2 linked regions of the Labrys monachus genome follow. The main gene of each other region encodes a partner of the protein of the gene in region 2 in a complex. Links are inferred from orthologs where the notes say so. Each region holds a gene or a part of one and is shown on either strand. Other genes may lie near its edges. The genes, in order: rpsG and tig.

The links.
Region 1: the proteins of tig (region 2) and rpsG are in contact, whole or in part, in a crystal structure (PDB 3GTY), measured with the Thermotoga maritima proteins. The link is inferred for Labrys monachus from one-to-one orthologs. Residues at the interface, in WP_004081061.1 of Thermotoga maritima: Glu122, Val124, Val129, Leu130, Tyr133, Glu188, Gly259, Ile262, Tyr263, Glu266, Ser270, Glu273, Gln274, Glu277, Arg308, Gln311, Ile312, Ser315, Tyr316, Glu325, Arg329, Arg336, Leu363, Phe366, Trp367, Arg373, Leu377, Arg381, Leu384, Glu387; in WP_004081843.1 of Thermotoga maritima: Lys34, Lys52, Lys55, Glu59, Arg62, Gln63, Glu66, Asn67, Lys69, Val71, Arg95, Ala109, Lys110, Lys111, Gly112, Arg113, Pro114, Glu117, Glu121, Ile124, Ala125, Tyr127, Asn128, Asn129, Thr130, Gly131, Lys135, Asp139, Arg142, Met143.

What each region holds. Positions count from the first base shown.
Region 1 is NZ_JAUSVK010000001.1:4,248,760-4,259,270, reverse strand. What follows is about bases 1-2,692. They hold rpsG (30S ribosomal protein S7), read left to right. Parts: upstream 1-957; coding sequence 958-1,428; downstream 1,429-2,692. Other genes in these bases: fusA (elongation factor G), read left to right, coding at 1,457-2,692; rpsL (30S ribosomal protein S12), read left to right, coding at 572-943; rpoC (DNA-directed RNA polymerase subunit beta'), read left to right, coding at 1-109. Outside these bases: more of fusA, read left to right, coding at 2,693-3,532; tuf (elongation factor Tu), read left to right, coding at 3,588-4,778; rpsJ (30S ribosomal protein S10), read left to right, coding at 4,845-5,153; rplC (50S ribosomal protein L3), read left to right, coding at 5,185-5,889; rplD (50S ribosomal protein L4), read left to right, coding at 5,900-6,520; J3R73_RS19470 (50S ribosomal protein L23), read left to right, coding at 6,517-6,813; rplB (50S ribosomal protein L2), read left to right, coding at 6,842-7,675; rpsS (30S ribosomal protein S19), read left to right, coding at 7,687-7,965; rplV (50S ribosomal protein L22), read left to right, coding at 7,969-8,349; rpsC (30S ribosomal protein S3), read left to right, coding at 8,360-9,070; rplP (50S ribosomal protein L16), read left to right, coding at 9,100-9,513; rpmC (50S ribosomal protein L29), read left to right, coding at 9,524-9,727; rpsQ (30S ribosomal protein S17), read left to right, coding at 9,739-9,987; rplN (50S ribosomal protein L14), read left to right, coding at 10,328-10,511.
Region 2 is NZ_JAUSVK010000001.1:3,177,555-3,188,333, forward strand. What follows is about bases 6,911-9,870. They hold tig (trigger factor), read right to left. Parts: upstream 9,098-9,870; coding sequence 7,724-9,097; downstream 6,911-7,723. Other genes in these bases: J3R73_RS14425 (ATP-dependent Clp protease proteolytic subunit), read right to left, coding at 6,911-7,405; J3R73_RS14440 (NAD(P)H-hydrate dehydratase), read right to left, coding at 9,468-9,870. Outside these bases: J3R73_RS14395 (SDR family oxidoreductase), read right to left, coding at 1-235; J3R73_RS14400 (LysR family transcriptional regulator), read left to right, coding at 341-1,234; J3R73_RS14405 (hypothetical protein), read right to left, coding at 1,319-1,525; lon (endopeptidase La), read right to left, coding at 2,442-4,862; ATP-dependent Clp protease ATP-binding subunit ClpX, read right to left, coding at 5,311-6,570; more of J3R73_RS14425, read right to left, coding at 6,773-6,910; more of J3R73_RS14440, read right to left, coding at 9,871-10,779. UniProt on the Bacillus subtilis protein: Involved in protein export. Acts as a chaperone by maintaining the newly synthesized protein in an open conformation. Functions as a peptidyl-prolyl cis-trans isomerase.

The sequences.
Region 1 (10,511 bases), 1.1 Mb from region 2 along the record:
GATCGCCAAGCGCCGCGACGACCTCATCCTGCAGCAGAAGCAGGCCGAGGCGGCCACGCCGGTCGCGGCACCCGCCGAGGAAGTGGTTGCCCTGCCGGCTGCCGAATAGCGCCGGTGCAGGACGCGCATCGATAAGGGGGCGGCCCGCCAGCGGGCCGCCCTTTCTTTTGATACCGGGCTACCGCCCGGCTCCCGCGCGATGGATCGGTGCGCGCCGGCGCATTATCGGCTTTCCCGGCCAGAAACTGCATTTCCGGGCTTTTTGACACGCTTCGTGCTTGACGTGGGGCGAGTCGGCAGCTAAAGACAGCCTACTTTCAGGGCAGGCGGTAAGCTGTGTTGTTCCTGCTGTCGTCAAGACGCGGAACCGATCGCTTAAACGCTGCCTCCGGGCTATCAGACACAGTTCCGGTCATGACCTCTGCGTGAAAGCGCGGCGGTCCTCTGTGGGTGTCGCGCTTGCATCCCCGACAAGGGAAGCTGGCGCGGTTTCGTTTTGCGTGGGTTCCTCATGCAAGGCAAAGCAGGTGCGGCCGTGACGGGCGTGCCAATCGAAGTTGAAGGGCGAACGATGCCGACCATTAGCCAGCTGATCCGCAAGCCGCGCGAACCGAAAGTGTATCGCGAGAAGGCGCGCCACCTGGAAGCATGCCCGCAGAAGCGCGGTGTGTGCACCCGCGTTTATACGACGACCCCGAAGAAGCCGAACTCGGCTTTGCGTAAAGTTGCCAAGGTGCGTCTCACCAATGGCTTCGAGGTCATCGGCTACATCCCCGGCGAGGGCCACAACCTTCAGGAGCATTCCGTGGTGATGATCCGCGGCGGCCGCGTGAAGGACTTGCCCGGCGTCCGCTATCATATCCTCCGCGGCGTTCTCGACACGCAGGGTGTCAAGAACCGCAAGCAGCGCCGGTCGAAGTACGGCGCGAAGCGTCCGAAGTAAGGGAAGAGCTCACTATGTCCCGTCGCCATCGTGCCGAAAAGCGTGAGATCATTCCGGATCCGAAGTTCGGTGATCTCGTCGTTACCAAGTTCATGAACGCCATCATGTATGACGGCAAGAAGTCGGTCGCCGAGAAGATCGTCTATGACGCCTTCGATACCATCGAAGCCAAGGCGAAGCAGAGCCCGATCAACGTTTTCCAGCAGGCGCTGTCCAACGTTGCCCCGGCGATCGAAGTCCGCTCGCGCCGCGTCGGCGGTGCGACCTATCAGGTTCCGGTCGAAGTCCGTCCCGAGCGTCGCCAGGCGCTGGCGATCCGCTGGATCCTGACGGCGGCCCGCGGCCGCAACGAGAAGACCATGGAAGAGCGTCTGTCGGGCGAACTGATGGATGCCTCCAACAATCGCGGCAACGCCGTGAAGAAACGCGAAGACACGCACCGGATGGCGGAAGCCAACCGCGCCTTCTCGCATTACCGCTGGTAAGCCTGAAGACAGGATTGAGGATCAGACGATGGCCCGCACGCACGCGATCGAGGACTACCGCAATTTCGGTATCATGGCGCATATCGACGCCGGCAAGACCACGACCACTGAGCGGATTCTCTACTACACCGGCAAGTCGCACAAGATCGGCGAAGTGCATGACGGCGCTGCCACCATGGATTTCATGGAGCAGGAGCAGGAGCGCGGCATCACGATCACTTCGGCTGCGACCACGGCTCACTGGGCCGGCAAACGCCTGAACATCATCGACACGCCCGGCCACGTCGACTTCACCATCGAAGTCGAGCGTTCGCTGCGTGTGCTCGACGGTGCCGTCTGCGTGCTCGATTCCAACCAGGGTGTCGAACCGCAGACCGAGACGGTCTGGCGCCAGGGTGACAAGTACAAGGTTCCGCGCATCGTCTTCGCCAACAAGATGGATAAGACGGGCGCCGATTTCTACAAGTGCCTGGACGATATCGTGAAGCGCCTCGGGGCCAAGCCGGTTCCGATCCAGCTGCCGATCGGCTCCGAAGCGAACTTCAAGGGTATCGTCGACCTCGTCCGCATGAAGGCCGTCGTCTGGACCGGCGAGGCGCTGGGCGCCGAATTCGACATGAATGCCGAAATTCCGGATGACCTGAAGGAAAGGGCCGCGGAATATCGCCTGGCCCTGATCGAAGCTGCCGTCGAACTCGACGACGATGCGATGACGGCCTATCTGGATGGTACCGAGCCGGACGAGCCGACCCTCAAGCGCCTGATTCGTAAGGCGGTGCTGACCAGCGCCTTCTACCCGGTCCTGGCCGGTTCGGCGTTCAAGAACAAGGGCGTGCAGACGCTGCTCGACGCGGTCGTCGACTATCTGCCGTCGCCGCTCGACCGCCCGGCGATCAAGGGTATCGATCCGCGCAACGACGAGGAAGTCGAGCGTCCGTCCTCGGACAGCGCCCCGCTTGCGATTCTCGGCTTCAAGATCATGGACGACCAGTATGGTGTCCTGACCTTCTGCCGCATTTATTCCGGCAAGCTCCAGAAGGGCGTTTCGCTCCTCAACTCGACCCGCGAAAAGAACGAGCGTGTCGGCCGCATGGTTCTCATGCATGCCAATGACCGCGTGGAAATTGCCGAGGCCTATGCGGGCGATATCGTCGCCCTCGTCGGCCTGAAGGATACCCGCACCGGCGACACGCTGTGCGATCCGGCCCATCCGGTCATCCTGGAGCGCATGGAATTCCCCGAGCCCGTCATCGAGATGGCGGTCGAGCCGAAGACCAAGGCGGACCAGGAAAAGATGGCCCTGGCTCTGGTCAAGCTGGCCGCGGAGGATCCGTCCTTCCGCGTGTCGACCGACCAGGAATCCGGCCAGACCATCATCAAGGGCATGGGCGAGCTCCATCTCGACATCAAGGTCGACATCCTGCGCAGGACGCACAAGGTCGACGTCAATGTCGGCGCTCCGCAGGTGGCCTTCCGCGAGAAGATCACCAAGCGGGCCGAGATCGACTACACCCACAAGAAGCAGACCGGTGGTACCGGCCAGTTCGCTCGCGTCAAGTTCATCGTCGAGCCGAACGAGCCGGGCAAGGGCTTCGAGTTCGAGTCGAAGGTCATCGGCGGTTCGGTGCCCAAGGAATACATCCCGGGCGTCGAAAAGGGCCTCAATTCGGTTCTGGGCGCAGGCATCGTCGCCGGCTTCCCGGTGGTGGACGTCAAGGTCACGCTGATCGACGGCGCCTACCATGAAGTCGACTCTTCGGCCCTGGCGTTCGAAATCGCGTCTCGCGCGGCTCTTCGTGAAGGCCTGCAGAAGGGCGGTTCGGTCCTGCTCGAGCCGGTCATGAAGGTCGAGGTGGTGACTCCGGAAGAATATACCGGCTCGGTCATCGGCGATCTCAACTCTCGTCGCGGCCAGATCCAGGGCCAGGACATGCGCGGCAACGCGAATGTCGTGAATGCCATGGTCCCGCTCATGAACATGTTCGGCTACGTCAACCAGTTGCGCTCCTTCACCCAGGGCCGTGCCAGCTACACGATGCAGTTCGACCACTACGAACAGGCGCCGTCCAACGTCGCTGCTGAAATCCAGGCGAAGTACGCCTGATCCATTTCGTTACTAGGTTCATCCGCCGTTTCGGCGACAGGTGAAGGAGGCCCCGATGGCCAAAGAGAAATTTGAACGGAACAAGCCGCACTGCAACATCGGCACGATTGGTCACGTCGACCATGGCAAGACGTCGTTGACGGCAGCGATCACGAAGGTTCTGGCGGAGACGGGCGGGGCGACGTTCACGGCGTATGACCAGATCGACAAGGCGCCTGAAGAGAAGGCGCGCGGCATCACGATCTCGACGGCGCATGTTGAGTACGAGACGAAGAACCGTCACTACGCGCATGTGGACTGCCCGGGTCACGCCGATTATGTGAAGAACATGATCACGGGCGCGGCGCAGATGGACGGCGCGATCCTGGTCGTTTCGGCGGCGGACGGTCCGATGCCGCAGACGCGCGAGCACATCCTGCTGGCGCGCCAGGTCGGCGTTCCCGCGCTGGTGGTGTTTCTGAACAAGGTGGACATGGTCGACGATCCCGAGCTTCTGGAGCTCGTGGAGCTGGAAGTGCGCGAGCTTCTGTCGAAGTACGAGTTCCCTGGGGACGACATCCCGATCACCAAGGGCTCAGCGCTGATGGCGCTGGAGAACAAGTCGCCGGAGATCGGGCATGACGCGATCCTCGAGCTGATGAAGACGGTGGACGACTACATCCCGCAGCCGGAGCGGCCGATCGACCAGCCGTTCCTGATGCCGGTGGAAGACGTGTTCTCGATCTCGGGCCGCGGCACGGTGGTGACGGGACGCGTGGAGCGCGGCATCGTCAAGGTCGGCGAGGAAGTCGAGATCATCGGCATCCGTCCGACGCAGAAGACGACGGTGACGGGCGTGGAGATGTTCCGCAAGCTGCTGGACCAGGGTCAGGCTGGCGACAACATCGGCGCGCTGCTGCGCGGCACCAAGCGCGAGGACGTGGAGCGCGGCCAGGTTCTGTGCAAGCCGGGTTCGGTGAAGCCGCACACGAAGTTCAAGGCCGAGGCCTATATCCTGACGAAGGAAGAGGGCGGTCGCCATACGCCGTTCTTCGGCAATTACCGTCCTCAGTTCTACTTCCGCACGACGGACGTGACGGGGATCGTGACGCTGCCGGAAGGCACGGAAATGGTGATGCCGGGCGACAACATCGCCATGACGGTGAGCCTGATCGTGCCGATCGCCATGGAGGAGAAGCTGCGCTTCGCCATCCGTGAAGGCGGTCGCACCGTCGGGGCCGGCGTCGTCGCCGCCATCATCGAATAAGATCTTCAATCAAGCGCATTGTCGGCGCGCCGTTTGGCGGCGCGCCAAACATTTCGGAGTCAGGGCATGAACGGCCAGAACATCCGCATCCGCCTCAAAGCGTTCGACCATCGTATCCTCGATGCGTCGACCCGCGAGATTGTTTCCACGGCCAAGCGCACTGGCGCCGCTGTTCGCGGACCAATTCCGCTCCCGACGCGGATCGAGAAATACACGGTGAACCGCTCGCCGCACGTCGACAAAAAATCGCGTGAGCAGTTCGAGATGCGCACCCATAAGCGCCTGCTCGACATCGTAGACCCCACCCCGCAGACCGTGGACGCGCTCATGAAGCTCGACCTCGCCGCAGGCGTGGACGTCGAGATCAAACTCTGATCAGGCTCCTCTAGGCTTAGGAACGAACGCCATGCGTTCTGGTGTCATTGCACAGAAGATCGGCATGAGCCGCGTTTACAACGACGCAGGCGAGCATGTACCGGTCACAGTTCTCCGGCTTGACGGCTGCCAGGTCGTCGCCCACCGGACCAACGACAAGAACGGGTATACCGCGCTGCAGCTCGGCGCCGGCTTTGCTAAGGTCAAGAATACGACCAAGGCGCAGCGTGGCCATTTTGCTGTCGCCAATGTGGAGCCCAAGCGTAAGATCGTCGAATTCCGCGTGCCGGAAACCGGCATGATTCCGGTCGGCGCCACCATCACTGCCGACCATTTCGTCCCCGGCCAGTTCGTCGACGTCACCGGTACGACGATCGGCAAGGGCTTCGCCGGCTCGATGAAGCGCTGGAATTTCAGCGGCCATCGCGCGACCCACGGCAACTCGGTGACCCATCGTGCCCATGGTTCGACGGGTCAACGCCAGGACCCCGGCAAGACGTTCGCCGGCAAGAAGATGGCGGGCCATCTCGGTGACGAGCGCGTCACCACGATGAACCTCAAGGTCGTCCGTACTGATGTCGATCGCGGCCTCATCCTCGTCGAGGGTGCCGTTCCCGGCGCCAAGGGCGGCTGGATCCTGGTGCGCGACGCCGTCAAGAAGCAGTTGCCGGAAGCGGCGCCGAAGCCCGGCGCGTTCCGCTTGCCAGAAGCTGCAGTCGCAGCGGCCGGCGAGTGAGGAGGAGCCGATGAAACTTTCGATTACCACTCTTGACGGATCCGAGACCGGCTCCGTGACGCTGTCGGACGAGATCTTCGGTCTCGAGCCGCGTGCGGACATCCTTCAGCGCGTCGTGCGCTGGCAATTGGCCAAGCGCCAGGCCGGCACGCACAAGACGCTCGGCCGGTCGGAGATCGATCGGACCAAGAAGAAGCTGTACAAGCAGAAGGGCACCGGCGGCGCTCGTCACGGTGCGGCTTCCGCGCCGCAGTTCCGTGGCGGCGGCCGCGCCTTCGGGCCGGTGGTGCGCTCCCATGCCCATGATTTGCCGAAGAAGGTGCGGGCGCTTGGCCTCAAGCATGCGCTCTCGTCCAAGGCGAAGACGCAGCAGCTGATCATTCTCGACAAGGCTGCGGTCGACGAGATCAAGACCAAGGCGCTGAGGGACACGTTCTCGAAGCGGGGCCTGGCCAATGTTCTCGTCATCGACGGAGCCGAGGTCGATCAGAAGTTCGCTCTGGCCGCCCGCAACATCCCGAATGTGGACGTGTTGCCGGTGCAGGGCATCAATGTTTACGACATTCTGCGCCGCGACAGCCTCGTGCTGACCAAGGCGGCCGTCGACGCGCTGGAGGCACGATTCAAATGAGCACCGATGTCAGGCATTACGACGTGATCCTGTCCCCGGTGATCACGGAAAAGACGACGGCCCATACGGAACTCAACCAGGTGGTTTTCCGCGTCCGCAAGGAAGCGACCAAGCCGCAAATCAAGGCCGCCGTCGAGAAGCTGTTCAATGTCAAGGTGATGGGCGTCAACACGCTCATCCGCAAGGGCAAGATCAAGCGATTCAAGGGTACGATTGGCACCCAGAGCGACGTCAAGCGCGCGATCGTGACTTTGGCCGAAGGCCAGACGATCGACGTGACGACGGGCCTCTGAGGCGCGGACCGGAAAGGGAGAGAGACCAATGGCTCTCAAAAGTTACAAGCCGGTTACGCCGGGCCTGCGCCAGCTCGTGCTGGTCGACCGCTCCGCCCTCTACAAGGGAGCGCCGGTCAAGATCTTGACCGAAGGTCTGAGCAAGTCGGGCGGCCGCAACAATACGGGCCGCACCACGTCGTTCCGCAAGTCGGGCGGCCACAAGCGGACCTATCGCATCGTCGACTTCAAGCGCCGCAAGCTTGACGTGCAGGGCACCGTCGAGCGGATCGAATATGATCCGAACCGCACGGCCTTCATCGCGCTCATCTCCTATGCGGACGGTGAGCAGGCCTACATCCTGGCGCCGCAGCGCCTGGGCGTCGGCGACAAGGTGATCGCGAGCGCCTCGGCCGACGTGAAGCCGGGCAATGCGATGCCGATGTCGGCGATGCCGGTCGGCACGATCGTGCACAATGTCGAGCTCAAGCTCGGCCGTGGCGGCGCGATCGCCCGTTCTGCCGGCAGCTATGCCCAGATTGCCGGCCGCGATGGCTCCTACGTCATCCTGCGCCTCAATTCGGGCGAGCAGCGCCTGGTGCTGTCGAGCTGCTTCGCCACCGTCGGCGCGGTTTCGAACCAGGACCATATGAACATCTCGCTCGGCAAGGCGGGTCGTTCGCGCTGGCTCGGCATCAAGCCTTCGGTTCGCGGCGTTGCCATGAACCCGATCGACCATCCCCATGGCGGCGGCGAAGGCCGTACCTCGGGTGGCCGTCATCCCGTTACGCCCTGGGGCAAGCCGACCAAGGGCAAGAAGACGCGTTCGAACAAGGCGACGGACAAGTTTGTTGTCTCGTCGCGCCACGTCAAGAAGAAGTAAGGAGACCACTCGTGTCCCGCTCAGTCTGGAAAGGCCCGTTTGTGGACGGGTACCTCCTGAAAAAGGCGGATGCCGCGCGCGGCTCCGGCCGCAGCGAAGTCATCAAGACCTGGAGCCGCCGTTCCACCATTCTGCCGCACTTCATCGGCGTTACCTTTGGCGTCTATAACGGCCAGAAGCATGTCCCGGTGCAGATCACCGAAGACATGGTCGGCATGAAGCTCGGCGAATTTGCCCCGACGCGGACCTTCTATGGCCACGCGGCGGACAAGAAGGCGAAGAGGAAGTAAGCGATGGGCAAGCCGAAGTCTGAACGTGCCCTGCCGGATAACGAGGCGAAAGCGGTTGCACGCATGCTGCGCGTCTCCCCGCAGAAGCTGAATCTCGTGGCGACGATGATCCGCGGCAAGAGGGTCGATTCGGCTTTGGCCGACCTCACCTTCTCCCGCAAGCGCATCGCGACCGACGTCAAGAAGACGCTGCAGAGCGCCATTGCCAATGCCGAGAACAATCACGGCCTGGATGTGGACGATCTCATCGTCTCGGAAGCCTTCGTCGGGAAGGCCTTCGTCATCAAGCGCTTCCATGCGCGGGCCCGTGGCCGGGCAGGGCGTGTCGAGAAGCTGTTTTCGAACCTGACGGTCGTTGTCCGCCAGGTTGAAGCCAAGGCGTAAGGAGCCGGCGATGGGTCAGAAAGTCAATCCGATCGGCCTGCGTCTGGGTATCAACCGGACCTGGGATTCGCGCTGGTTCGCCGGCAAGAACGAATACGGCAAGCTGCTGCACGAGGACATCGCCATCCGCAAGGCGCTGCTCAAGCAGCTCAAGCAGGCGGCCGTCTCGCGCATCGTCATCGAGCGTCCGCACCGCAAGTGCCGCGTCACGATCTACTCGGCCCGTCCGGGCATCGTGATCGGCAAGAAGGGCGCGGATATCGACAAGCTCAAGAAGACGGTGTCGAGGCTGACGGCTTCGGAAGTGCACATCAACATCGTTGAAGTGCGCAAGCCCGAAGTCGATGCGACGCTGGTGGCCGACTCCATCGCCCAGCAGCTCGAGCGCCGCGTCGCCTTCCGTCGTGCCATGAAGCGCGCCGTGCAGTCGGCGATGCGCCTGGGTGCCGAAGGCATCCGCATCAACTGCTCGGGCCGTCTGGGCGGCGCGGAGATCGCCCGTCTCGAATGGTATCGTGAAGGGCGCGTGCCGCTTCACACGCTGCGCGCCGATGTCGACTACGGCACGGCGACGGCATTCACCACCTTCGGTACGTGCGGCATCAAGGTCTGGATCTTCAAGGGTGAGATCCTCGAGCATGATCCGATGGCCCAGGACAAGCGCATGGCGGAAGCCGAGACCGGCCGCTCGTCGTCGCGCCCTCGTAACGAAGCCGCGTGACGGCTGCGGGGACTTGAGAGAAGAAAACCATGTTGCAACCCAAGCGCACCAAATTCCGTAAGCAGTTCAAGGGCCGCATTCACGGTGTGGCCTCGTCGGGCGCGCTCCTGAACTTCGGCCAGTTCGGCCTCAAGGCCCTGGAGCCGGAGCGTGTGACTGCACGCCAGATCGAAGCCGCGCGTCGCGCCATCACCCGCGAGATGAAGCGTCAGGGTCGCGTGTGGATCCGCATCTTTCCGGACGTGCCGGTTTCCGCCAAGCCCGCCGAAGTGCGCATGGGCTCCGGCAAGGGCGCGCCCGACCATTGGGTCGCGCGCGTCAAGCCGGGCCGTATCATGTTCGAGCTCGACGGCGTCAGCGAGGAGATCGCCCGTTCGGCGTTGACGCTCGGCGCGGCCAAGCTGCCGATCAAGACCCGTTTCATCCAGCGTATCGCTGAGTGAGGAAGACACCATGAAGATCGAAGACGTCAAGGTGCTGACCGAAGACCAGCTCGCCGATGAACTCGCCAAGCTGAAGAAGTCGCAGTTCAATATGCGTTTCCAGAAGGCCACCGGCCAGCTGAACAACACGGCAGAGGTGCGCACGGTTCGTCGCTCCATTGCCAGGATCAAGACGGTTCAGAGCCAGCAGGCCGCGACCAAAGCCAAGGCTTGAGGAGATAGTCCATGCCCAAGCGCGTCCTGCAAGGCGTCGTCGTTTCGGACAAGAACGACAAGACGGTTGTTGTGAAGGTGGAGCGCCGCTTCACCCATCCGCTGCTGAAGAAGACCGTGCGTCGCACGAAGAACTACCATGCCCATGACGAGGGCAACGGCCACAAGGTCGGCGATATCGTGTGGATCGAGGAAGGTCGCCCGATGTCGAAGCTCAAGCGCTGGGTCGTCCGCGACGAAGCGGGCGCAGCCGAGGCGTAAGCCTCCGGCTGCCCGGGCGGCCTTGAATCGAAGCGGAATGTCGAAGCCGGCCGAATTAAGTTTGCTTGGGCCGGCTTTCTGCTTGTGATTGGGGAAGGGAGCCGCTAGAAGGCTCGCTTTCCCGGAGCGTCGGCGAAAGGGGCGGAGAGATCCGCCGCCTTGGCCGCGCTTTGGGTCTTCTATCAGATCTGCCGGCCGCAACGCCGGCGAACGGGCCCGAGACCTCGATGGTCGGAGGCCTTGCGGGGCCGGGATCCGAAAGGGTCCGGGCGCCAAACCCGAGGTTGGGCCGGGTCCGTCGTGAACGGATACCAGCCTGCGAAGAATAAGAGGGTACGTCATGATTCAGATGCAGTCGAATCTCGACGTCGCGGACAATTCCGGTGCGCGACGCGTGATGTGCATCAAGGTTTTGGGCGGCTCGAAGCGGAAATATGCCTCCGTCGGCGACATCATCGTCGTCTCGATCAAGGAAGCCATTCCGCGCGGGCGCGTCAAGAAGGGCGATGTGATGAAGGCCGTCG
Region 2 (10,779 bases):
CGTCGATGCGGCCGAGTTCGCGAAAGGCCCGATCGACCGCGCGTCGCATCGCCGGGATGTCGGTAACGTCGAGCGACGCCGTCCAGAGCCTGTCGCCATGCTCTTTGCCGAGGTCCGCGAGCGTTTCGGGCCTGCGCGCCGTTGCCGCCACGCGGTCGCCGCGAGCCAGGAGGCGCTCGGTGAGAAGCCGTCCGAAGCCGGATGAAGCGCCGGTGATGAACCATGTTCTGCTCATGCAAGAGTCCTCGTCTCGCCGCGTGATTACGGCTTTCCGGCAAGATAGCCCTTCCAATTGGTGATACTATCCACTCAATCTTCCATGACGTGCTGAAGAATACCCATGAATGGCAAACCGGGACTTCCCGAATTGAAGGCACTCGCGGCGATCGTCTCGCATCGCAGCTTTCGCAAGGCGGCGGACGATCTCGGCCTGTCGCCGTCGACGCTCAGCCATATGATGCGGTCGCTGGAGCAGGAGATGGGCGTGCGCCTGCTCCACCGCACCACCCGCAGCGTCGCGCCGACGCAGGCGGGCGAGCGTCTTGTCGGGCGCCTTCAGCCGCTGCTGCGGGACATCGACGCGGCCTTGTCGGAAGTGGACGATTTCCGCAGCGTTCCGGCCGGCCCGCTGCGCATCAATTCGAGCGAGATCGCCGCCCGCCTGTTGCTGGCCTCGACGGTGCCGGCCTTCCTGTCACGATATCCACAGGTCTCGCTCGACCTCGTCACCGAGGGAAGGCTGGTCGATATCGTCGCCGAGGGTTTCGATGCCGGCATCCGCCTCGGAGAGGCCGTGCCGCAGGACATGGTCGCGGTGCGATTCGGGGGAAGCGCGCGCTTCGTCGCCGTGGCGTCGCCCGGCTATCTCGCCGATCACGCGGGCCCGAAGGTGCCGGACGACCTGCACGACCATGCCTGCATCCGCTTTCGCCTGCCGAGCGGCAAGCCCTATCGCTGGGAATTCGAAAGGCACGGCCAGGAACTGTCGATCGACGTCCCCGGCAGACTCACACTCGATCATATGGACCTGATGGCCGACGCGGCGGCGGGCGGCATGGGAATCGCCTATGTCTCGGACCGCTGCGCCCGCGCCCACATCGATCGGGGCGCCCTCGTGACCGTGCTGGATGACTGGTGTCCGCCGATTCCCGGCCTGTTCCTCTATTATCCAGGCCATCGACATGTACCGCCGGCCCTGCGGGCCTTCATCGACGTCCTCAAGGAAACGAACTGAGCCTGCCCGGCGCCGATCCTGCGGCACGCCGATGGCCTGGCGGAAGGCGCTGCCGGCGCAACATGCCGGCAGCGCCCCTCAAGTTCAGCGACGGCAGACCCTGCGGGTGCTGACGACCCAATGACCATGGATACGGGCCTTACGCTTGACGACCGTGCAATGCGGGCCGCGCTTGATCATGACGGCGCCGACCGACGCCCTCTCGCGCACGGGCGCGGCGGAAGCGGCAACCGGAGCGAATGCAACCGTGGCGAGCGACAACGCAACGGCAGCCAAAATGATTTTCTTCATGGTCCGACAAAGTCCCTATTCATTGCACCCCCCAGCGCTTCCGTAACAGTAGCAGCGCCGTATGAACGTTGCTTGAACGAAAATCGTTAACGGCAGCGCATCCGGAAAGTGTTTCCTGCCACGGTGCTGAACAGGAAGGCGAGCCATGCCCCTCATCTTCATTCGGCATTTTCTTCGGGATGGCTCACATGGTATCCTGATAGGGTATAAGTACTTGATAATTCAGAAAATTATCTGGTTTTAGAGGATAAATGGGGCCGCTTCCATTGGGGGATCGGACCTGTTCAGGTTTCCGAGGCCCCTCGCGCCCTGCGGCCCAAACTGGCGATTGCTTCCGTATCGAGTGGAGCGCCAGCTACGGCATCGCCGGCTCCGTCACCGCCAAGCGGGTGCAGATCACGCTGGAGCCCGGCGCGCCTCGTCAGGTGTCTATAGAACATGCCTCTCAAGAACGGACCACCCAACGCTGATATCGTTGGCGTGACTGTCGTCGTCGCCTGTGAGTGTTTGATTCGAATGGTGGGCGGTGACGGGCTCGAACCGCCGACCCTCTCGGTGTAAACGAGATGCTCTACCAACTGAGCTAACCGCCCAAGCAACTGAAAGTGCCGGGATATTTCACTTTTTCAGTTCCGGCGCCGGCACTGGAATGGCGCGAACCAGTCGTCCCGGAGTCGTCCGACCCGCACGCATATACAACGGGTCGGCGGCGGCGTAAATCTCCGTCACCGCCATTGTGGACATCTTGCGCCAGACTGCAGCCGAGACATGCTCCAGCGCCAAGCCCCTTCGGGACACGGGGAGCCTCACCGCCGTTGGGCTGGAGGCCACTGCCGCGCCTTCCCCGAAGGACGCACCCACCTCAAAAAAACGGCCGCACAACGAATGTGCGGCCGTCCTTGGGTTCAGGCGAAGCTCAGTGCGCGACGACGGCGCCGGCATCGTCGCCGGGGATCACCGGCGGATGGGTCTTGTCCTCTTCCCAGACGATCGGCTCCGGCATGCGCACGAGCGCCTTGCGCAGGACCTCCTCCATCCGGGACACCGGCACCAGCTCGAGCCCGTTCTTCACATTGTCCGGAATATCCGCCAGATCCTTGGCGTTCTCTTCCGGGATGAGCACGGTCTTGATGCCGGCACGAAGCGCGGCGAGCAGTTTCTCCTTCAGGCCGCCGATAGGCAGCACGCGCCCCCGCAGCGTCACCTCGCCGGTCATGGCGACATCACGGCGGACCGGGATGCCCGTCATCACCGACACCATGGCGGTGGCCATGGCGATGCCGGCCGAGGGGCCGTCCTTGGGCGTCGCGCCTTCCGGCACGTGCACATGGACGTCGCGACGGTCGAACAGCGGCGGCTCGATGCCGTAGTCGATCGCCCGCGAGCGGACATAGGAAGCCGCCGCCGAGATCGATTCGCGCATGACGTCCTTCAGATTGCCCGTCACGGTCATCCTGCCCTTGCCGGGCATCATCACCGCTTCGATGGTCAGAAGCTCGCCGCCGACTTCCGTCCACGCCAAGCCCGTCACCGCGCCGATCTGGTCTTCCAGCTCGGCCAGGCCGTAGCGATAGCGCGGCGCGCCGAGATAGTCCTCGAGCACGGCCGGGGTCACGCGCACGCCCTTCTTCTTGGACATCAGGATGTCCTTGACGGCCTTGCGGGTGAGGTTCGAGATCTCACGTTCGAGATTGCGCACGCCGGCTTCCCGCGTATAGCGGCGCACCAGCAGCAACAGGGCCTCATCGTCGATCGAGAATTCCTTCGGCTTCAGCCCATGCTTCTGGATGGCATTGGGCACGAGGTGCTTGCGCGAAATCTCGACCTTCTCGTCCTCGGTGTAGCCGGCGAGCCGGATGATCTCCATGCGGTCCAGCAGGGCCGGCGGGATGTTGAGCGTGTTCGCCGTCGTCACGAACATCACGTTCGACAGGTCGTAGTCGACCTCGAGGTAATGATCGTTGAACGTCGCGTTCTGCTCGGGATCCAGCACCTCCAGCAGGGCCGAAGACGGATCGCCGCGGAAATCCATACCCATCTTGTCGATCTCGTCGAGCAGGAAGAGCGGATTCTGCTTCTTGGCCTTGCGCATCGACTGAATGACCTTGCCGGGCATCGAGCCGATATAGGTGCGCCGGTGGCCACGGATCTCGGCCTCGTCACGCACGCCGCCGAGCGACATGCGCACATACTCACGGCCCGTCGCCTTGGCGATGGACTTGGCGAGCGAGGTCTTGCCGACGCCGGGCGGTCCGACGAGGCACAGGATCGGGCCCGTCAGCTTGTTGGCGCGCTGCTGCACCGCGAGATACTCGATGATCCGGTCCTTGACCTTTTCGAGGCCATGGTGATCGGCATCGAGGATTTCCTGCGCATGCGGCAGATCCTTCTTGATCCGGGACTTCTCGCCCCAGGGCAGGGAGATCAGCCAGTCGAGATAGTTACGCACCACGGTGGCTTCGGCGGACATCGGAGACATCTGGCGCAGCTTCTTCATCTCGGCCTGCGCCTTGTCGCGGGCCTCCTTGGTCAGCTTGGTCGCCTTGATCTTCTGTTCGAGCTCACCGAGCTCGTCCTTGCCTTCCTCGTCGCCCAGCTCCTTCTGGATCGCCTTCATCTGCTCGTTGAGATAGTATTCGCGCTGGGTCTTCTCCATCTGGCGCTTGACCCGCGTGCGAATGCGCTTCTCCACCTGCAGTACGGAGATCTCGCTCTCCATCAGTGAGAGCACCTTTTCCAGGCGCGCCGGAATCGGCAGGATCTCGAGAACGTCCTGCTTGTCCGCGATCTTCACCGCCAGATGCGAGGCGATGGTATCGGCGAGCTTGGAATAGTCCTCGATCTGGGTGACCGCGGCGACGACCTCGGGCGAGACCTTCTTGTTCAGCTTGACGTAGCTCTCGAATTCGGAAACCACCGAACGCGCCAGCGCCTCGGCCTCGATGCGTTCGCCGGTGCCATTGCCGAGAACCTCGGCCTCAGCCTCGTAGAAATCCTCGCGGCTCGAATAGGACAGCACCTTGGCGCGGTCCACGCCCTCGACCAGCACCTTCACCGTGCCGTCGGGCAGCTTCAGCAGCTGAAGGACCGTGGCCAGCGTTCCGAGCTTGTAGATCGAGTCCGTCGCCGGATCGTCCTCCGCCGCGTTGAGCTGGGTCGCCAGGAGGATATGACGGTCCGTGCGCATCACTTCTTCCAGCGCGCGGATCGACTTCTCGCGGCCGACGAAGAGCGGGACGATCATATGCGGAAACACGACGATGTCGCGCAGCGGCAGCACCGGGAAAGTATCGACGGTACCCGGGGGCACCGCGGGACGCTGTTTATTCGTTGTCATTGCATATCCTTTCCTGCGCCGCACCACGCTGCAATAGCCGTGCCACAAGCGCTATCCCCTTCGACCAACGAGGTGGGCCTCGGGGGTATTCCAATCGCCCCGAATGGGCGCGATTGCTTCACAATGAATAGGTGGGGGGGAGGAGCGCCGTGTCAAGCCAAGCCGCTATGCCAATTTGTGCCAGCTGACATCGCCTTGCAGGAGAACGTCGATGCCGTCAGTCATTCCCGATGGCACATAGCGGCCCGGCTGCTCCATTCCGTCACCCGGGCGCTCGATCAAAGATCGATGACGGGACATGGGAAGGCAGCGCGGCGTGGAAATGCCGCAACCGCGCCGGATCACGTTCCGCCGTGCCGCCCCGCCGCCAGAATGCGGCGGGATTCTTCTGGGGGGAATGACAGCCGGAGCCGCATTCCTGGCCCACCCCGGCCGGATACAGGCCTCGTCAGGCGGACGAAGAGACTTCCTGCTTGTCGGAGTAGATGAACAGGGGCTTGGCCTGGCCGTCCACGACTTCCTTCGAGATCACCACCTCTTCCACGCCGTCGAGGCCCGGCAGTTCGAACATGGTATCGAGCAGGATGCTCTCCATGATCGAACGAAGCCCGCGAGCACCGGTCTTGCGCTCGATCGCACGTTTGGCGATCGATGACAGCGCCTCCTCCTGCAGGCTCAGGTCGATGCCCTCCATCTCGAACAGGCGCTGATACTGCTTGACGAGCGCATTCTTCGGCTCGGTCAGGATCTTGATCAGCGCCGGCTCGTCGAGGTCCTCCAGCGTGGCGATCACCGGCAGGCGGCCGACGAATTCCGGAATCAGGCCGAACTTCAGGAGATCCTCCGGCTCGACCTCGCGGAAGATCTCGCCGGTGCGGCGGTCTTCCGGCGCGGCCACGCGGGCACCGAAGCCGATCGAGCTTCCCTTGCCGCGGCCCGAAATGATCTTTTCGAGTCCGGAGAAGGCACCGCCGCAGATGAACAGGATGTTGGTGGTGTCCACCTGCAGGAATTCCTGCTGGGGATGCTTGCGCCCGCCCTGCGGAGGAACACTCGCCACCGTGCCTTCCATGATCTTCAGCAGCGCCTGCTGGACGCCTTCGCCCGAAACATCCCGCGTGATCGAGGGGTTGTCGGACTTGCGGCTGATCTTGTCGACCTCGTCGATATAGACGATGCCGCGCTGCGCACGCTCGACATTGTAGTCGGCCGCCTGGAGGAGCTTGAGAATGATGTTCTCGACGTCCTCGCCGACATAGCCGGCTTCCGTCAGCGTGGTGGCGTCGGCCATGGTGAAGGGCACATCGATGATGCGCGCCATCGTCTGCGCCAGCAAGGTCTTGCCCGAGCCGGTCGGCCCGATCAGCAGGATGTTCGACTTGGCGAGTTCGACGTCGCTGTGCTTCGCCGCATGGTTGAGGCGCTTGTAGTGGTTATGGACGGCGACCGACAGAACGCGCTTGGCCTGGAACTGCCCAATCACATAGTCGTCGAGCACCTTGCAGATCTCGCGCGGCGTCGGCACGCCGTCGCGCGATTTCACGAGCGAGGATTTGTTCTCCTCGCGAATGATGTCCATACACAGCTCGACACATTCATCGCAGATGAAAACTGTCGGGCCGGCGATCAGCTTGCGAACTTCGTGCTGGCTCTTGCCGCAGAATGAGCAGTAGAGCGTATTCTTCGAATCGCTGCCGGCCTTGGTCATGGCGTCCCCCTTTCGGGCTCTCTTTGGGCGAACCTCCTGGCCCGCCCTAGTCGCAACTCCCAGCAAGGACCGTGCCAGAACACCGATCCCCGCCGCTTCTCAACATCGCCTCATCCACCATCTTAAGCAATGGTGGAATCTAGGCTTTACCCCGTCAACAGAGCATTAACGATCACCATCGCAATGAACTGTGTCGAAACTCTTACGCTTTTGCGGCACCGTCGTCCGGGCGTTTTTCGATCACCTGGTCGACGAGCCCGAATTCCCTGGCGCCCTCGGCATCCATGAAATTGTCGCGCTCGAGCGCTTCCTGGATGGCCTTGATATCCTGCCCGGTATGCTTGACGTAGATCTCATTGAGGCGCTGCTTGACCCGCTTGGTCTCTTCAGCGTGGATGAGGATGTCGGTCGCCTGCCCCTGAAAGCCGCCGGAAGGCTGATGCACCATGATGCGGGCGTTCGGCAAGGCAAAACGCATATTCTTGGCCCCGCCAGCCAGGAGAAGCGAGCCCATCGAAGCCGCCTGCCCGATGCACAGCGTCGAGACGGGACAGCGGATGAACTGCATGGTGTCGTAGATCGACATGCCCGACGTCACGACGCCGCCCGGCGAGTTGATGTAGAGCGCGATTTCCTTCTTGGGGTTCTCCGCCTCGAGGAACAGGAGCTGGGCCACCACGCTCGAGGCCATGTTGTCCTCGACCGGCCCGGTCACGAAGATGATGCGCTCGCGCAGCATGCGCGAATAGATGTCCCAAGCCCGATCACCCCGGTTGGTGCTCTCGACCACGCTGGGAACGATGTAGTTGGTGAAGGTATCGACGGGGTCTCTCATCGGTCATTCTCCAGAGGGCGAATCTCGGCAACAATGTCTCTGGCAGGGCAGAGATTGCCAGCAATTTTGTCAAGTGCACCGGCTGCCAAAAGCCGCAGAGCTGAAGGCCATACGACTGAAACAAGGGTGACTGGGATCGTTCCGCGCCGGCGTCGAGAGGATGCCTGCGGAACCACCCATCGCAAATGTGTCGTCGAGGGCACTTCTGCAAGATGCGCCGGCCACGAACCGGGCCGAAGCGCTCCGCCGCCCGCCTCAACGAGAATGGCCGGGAACCAGCCCGGCCATCCAATGTCGTTCGGGGACGATGAGGAAGCCTTACGCCTCGGACTTCTCCTCGGTCGTTTCCTCGTCCTCTTCCTTGAACAACTCCTCCTTGCTCACCGGCTTGTCGGTGACCTCGGCGAGGCTGAGGATGTGGTCGACGACCTTGTCCTCGAAGATCGGCGCGCGCAGCTCGGCGATCGCGCCCTGGTTCTTGGTGTAGAACTCCCAGACCTGGCGTTCCTGGCCCGGGAATTGCCGGGCGCGCTCGACCATCGCGCGGGTCGTCTCGTCGTCGGAGACGACGATCTTGTTGCTTTCGCCGATCTCGGCGAGCACCAGGCCGAGACGGACCCGGCGCGCCGCGATCTTGCGGTACTCTTCCCGGGCCTCTTCCTCGGTGGTCTTCTCGTCCTCGAAGGTGCGGCCGGTCTGCTGCATCTCGCGCTCGACCTGCTGCCAGACATTGTCGAACTCCTGCTGGAACAGGGTCGGCGGAAGGTCGAAGGTGTATTTGGCGTCGAGCGCGTCCAGAAGCTGGCGCTTCACCTTGCTGCGGGCGACGTTCGCATATTCGCGCTCGACCGTGCCCTTGATGACTTCCTTGAGCTTGTCGAGCGATTCGAGCCCGACGGACTTGGCGAGTTCGTCGTCGGCCACCAGCTCGGACGGCGCCTGCACCGCCTTGACGCTCACGTCGAAGACCGCGTCCTTGCCGGCCAGCGTCTCGGACAGGTAGTTGACCGGGAACTTGACCTCGACGGTCTTCTCCTCGCCCGCGGCGACGCCGATCAGCTGGTCCTCGAAGCCGGGAATGAAGGTGTTGGAGCCGATATCGACCGAGATATCCGTGCCCGTGCCGCCCTCGAACGGCTCGCCGTCGATCTTGCCGGTGAAGTCGACGATCACGCGGTCGAACTTCTCCGCCTTGGCGCCGGCCTCCTTGTCGGTGTAGCTGACATTGCGGCGCGCCAGGTTCTCCAGGCGCTCCTGGATGTCGGCATCGGTCACCTCGACCACCGGCCGTTCGATCTTGATGCCGGAGACGTCGCCGACCTCGAAGGTCGGCAGCACTTCCACCGCCACGGTCCAGGCGAGATCGGCCTTGCCTTCGAGAACCTGGGCAACGCCCTCCTCGCCGGCGCCAAAATCGAGCTTGGGCTCCATGGCCAGCTTGATCTGGTTCTCGTCGACGATCTTGCGGTTGGCCTCGCCGACATAGTCGTTGACGACGTCGGCCACGACCGAGCGGCCATACAGGCGGCGCAGGTGAGCCACCGGCACCTTGCCCGGACGGAAGCCGTTCACACGGACCTTGCCCCTCATATCTTCGAGCTGGGCGTCGGCACGCGAGGCGATTTCCGCCGCCGGTACCACCACTTTGAATTCCCGCTTCAGGCCGTCGGCCAGGGTTTGGGTCACCTGCATATTATTGTCCCGAATCCGTGAGTTCGTTTCGCCGCCCGTCAGAGCTTGATCTTATCGACCGGTCGTGGTGCGGGCGGAGGGGCTCGAACCCCCACGACTTTCATCACTGGAACCTAAATCCAGCGCGTCTACCAGTTCCGCCACGCCCGCAAAGGGCTCTCTTTCGCGGAACCCGCGCCCCGCAAATGAGTGGCGCCATATAGCATGTCATGAAAACGATGCAGCAAAAAAGTTTGTCTATTTCGGCCTTGTTTGGCCGTCGGCGGCGGCAGACCGCACGGATGCCGGTGCCGCGGGTGCGCGGAGCATGGATCCGCACCCGCCATCTGCAGAGAAAACGCCATCCCTCGCATGCCGCGGACAGGCGCCGTCAGGCGGCGCCCCCCTCCTCCGTGAGCGCCACCAGCGCGCCGCACAGCGCGCCGGGCAGGTCGTCGGCGGTGAGGCCGGGGCCGAACCGGCCTGCCGCCTCGCCATGCAGCCAGACGCCGGCGCAGGCGGCCTCGAAGGCCGGCATCGATTGCGCCAGCAGACCGCCGACGAGGCCGGAGAGCACGTCCCCCGACCCCGCTGTCGCCAGGGTCGGAGGGGCGTTGGTGTTGATGGCCGCCCGGCCGTCCGCTGCCGCGACGACCGTATCGGCCCCCTTCAGCACCACGATGGCGCCCGTCGTCTCGCTCGCGGCGCGGGCCCTGTCGAGCTTGGAGGCGCCGCTGCCGGCGATGTCGGCGAACAGGCGGGCGAACTCCCCCTCATGCGGCGTCAGCACGACGGGGCCGGCCGCCGCACGCAAGGCGGCGATGAGGCGGAAGCGGTCCGCCGCGAAAGCCGTCAGGGCGCCGGCGTCGAGCAAGACCGCGCGGGAAGCGGCCAGCGCCATCTCGACGCGGGCCCGCGTCTCCTCGCCCGGTTCGAGCGCCGGACCGATCACGACGGCATTGCGACGGCTGTCCTCCAGGATGCGGGAAAATCCCTCCAGGCCGTCGCAGCGGCGCACCATCACCGCATCGAGGGCCGCGGCGTGGACGGCGAGCGCGTCGGACGGGCTGGCGACGGTCACCAGCCCCGCCCCCGCCCGCAGCCCGGCTTTGGCCGCCAGCCGCGCGGCCCCCGTGCCCTCGATGCCGGCCGAAAGCACCACGAGGTGCCCCCGCCCGTATTTCTGCCCCTCGGCGGCGGGATGGGGAAAGCGCGCGAGCCAGAGGTCCGGCTGGTTGGCATGGGTACGCGGCGCGATGGTGCGCAGGACGTCGTCGGGAATGCCGATGTCAGCGAGGCGCAACGCCCCGCAATAGAGCCGGCCGGGCAGCAGGAGATGGCCCGGCTTGCGCCGGAAGAAGGCGACGGTCTCCTGCGCCTTGACGGCGACGCCGCGGACCTGCCCGCCGGCGCCTTCTATGCCCGAGGGAAGATCGACGGCGACGACGCCGAGGCCGGCGGCATTGATGCGCTCGATCAGGCGGGCGAGTCGGCCGTCGACGTCGCGGGAGAGGCCCGCCCCGAGCATCGCGTCGACGAGGAGCCCGCCCTTGGGCAGCGTCGCGGCGAAGGCATCCTCGATCGGCCCGCCCCATTGCTCGGCGGCATAGGCCACCTCCCCGCCGAGAGAGGAGGACGCGGCGGTCATCGCCAGCCGCACGCGATAGCCCCGCTCCCGCAGCACCCGCGCCGCGACGAAACCG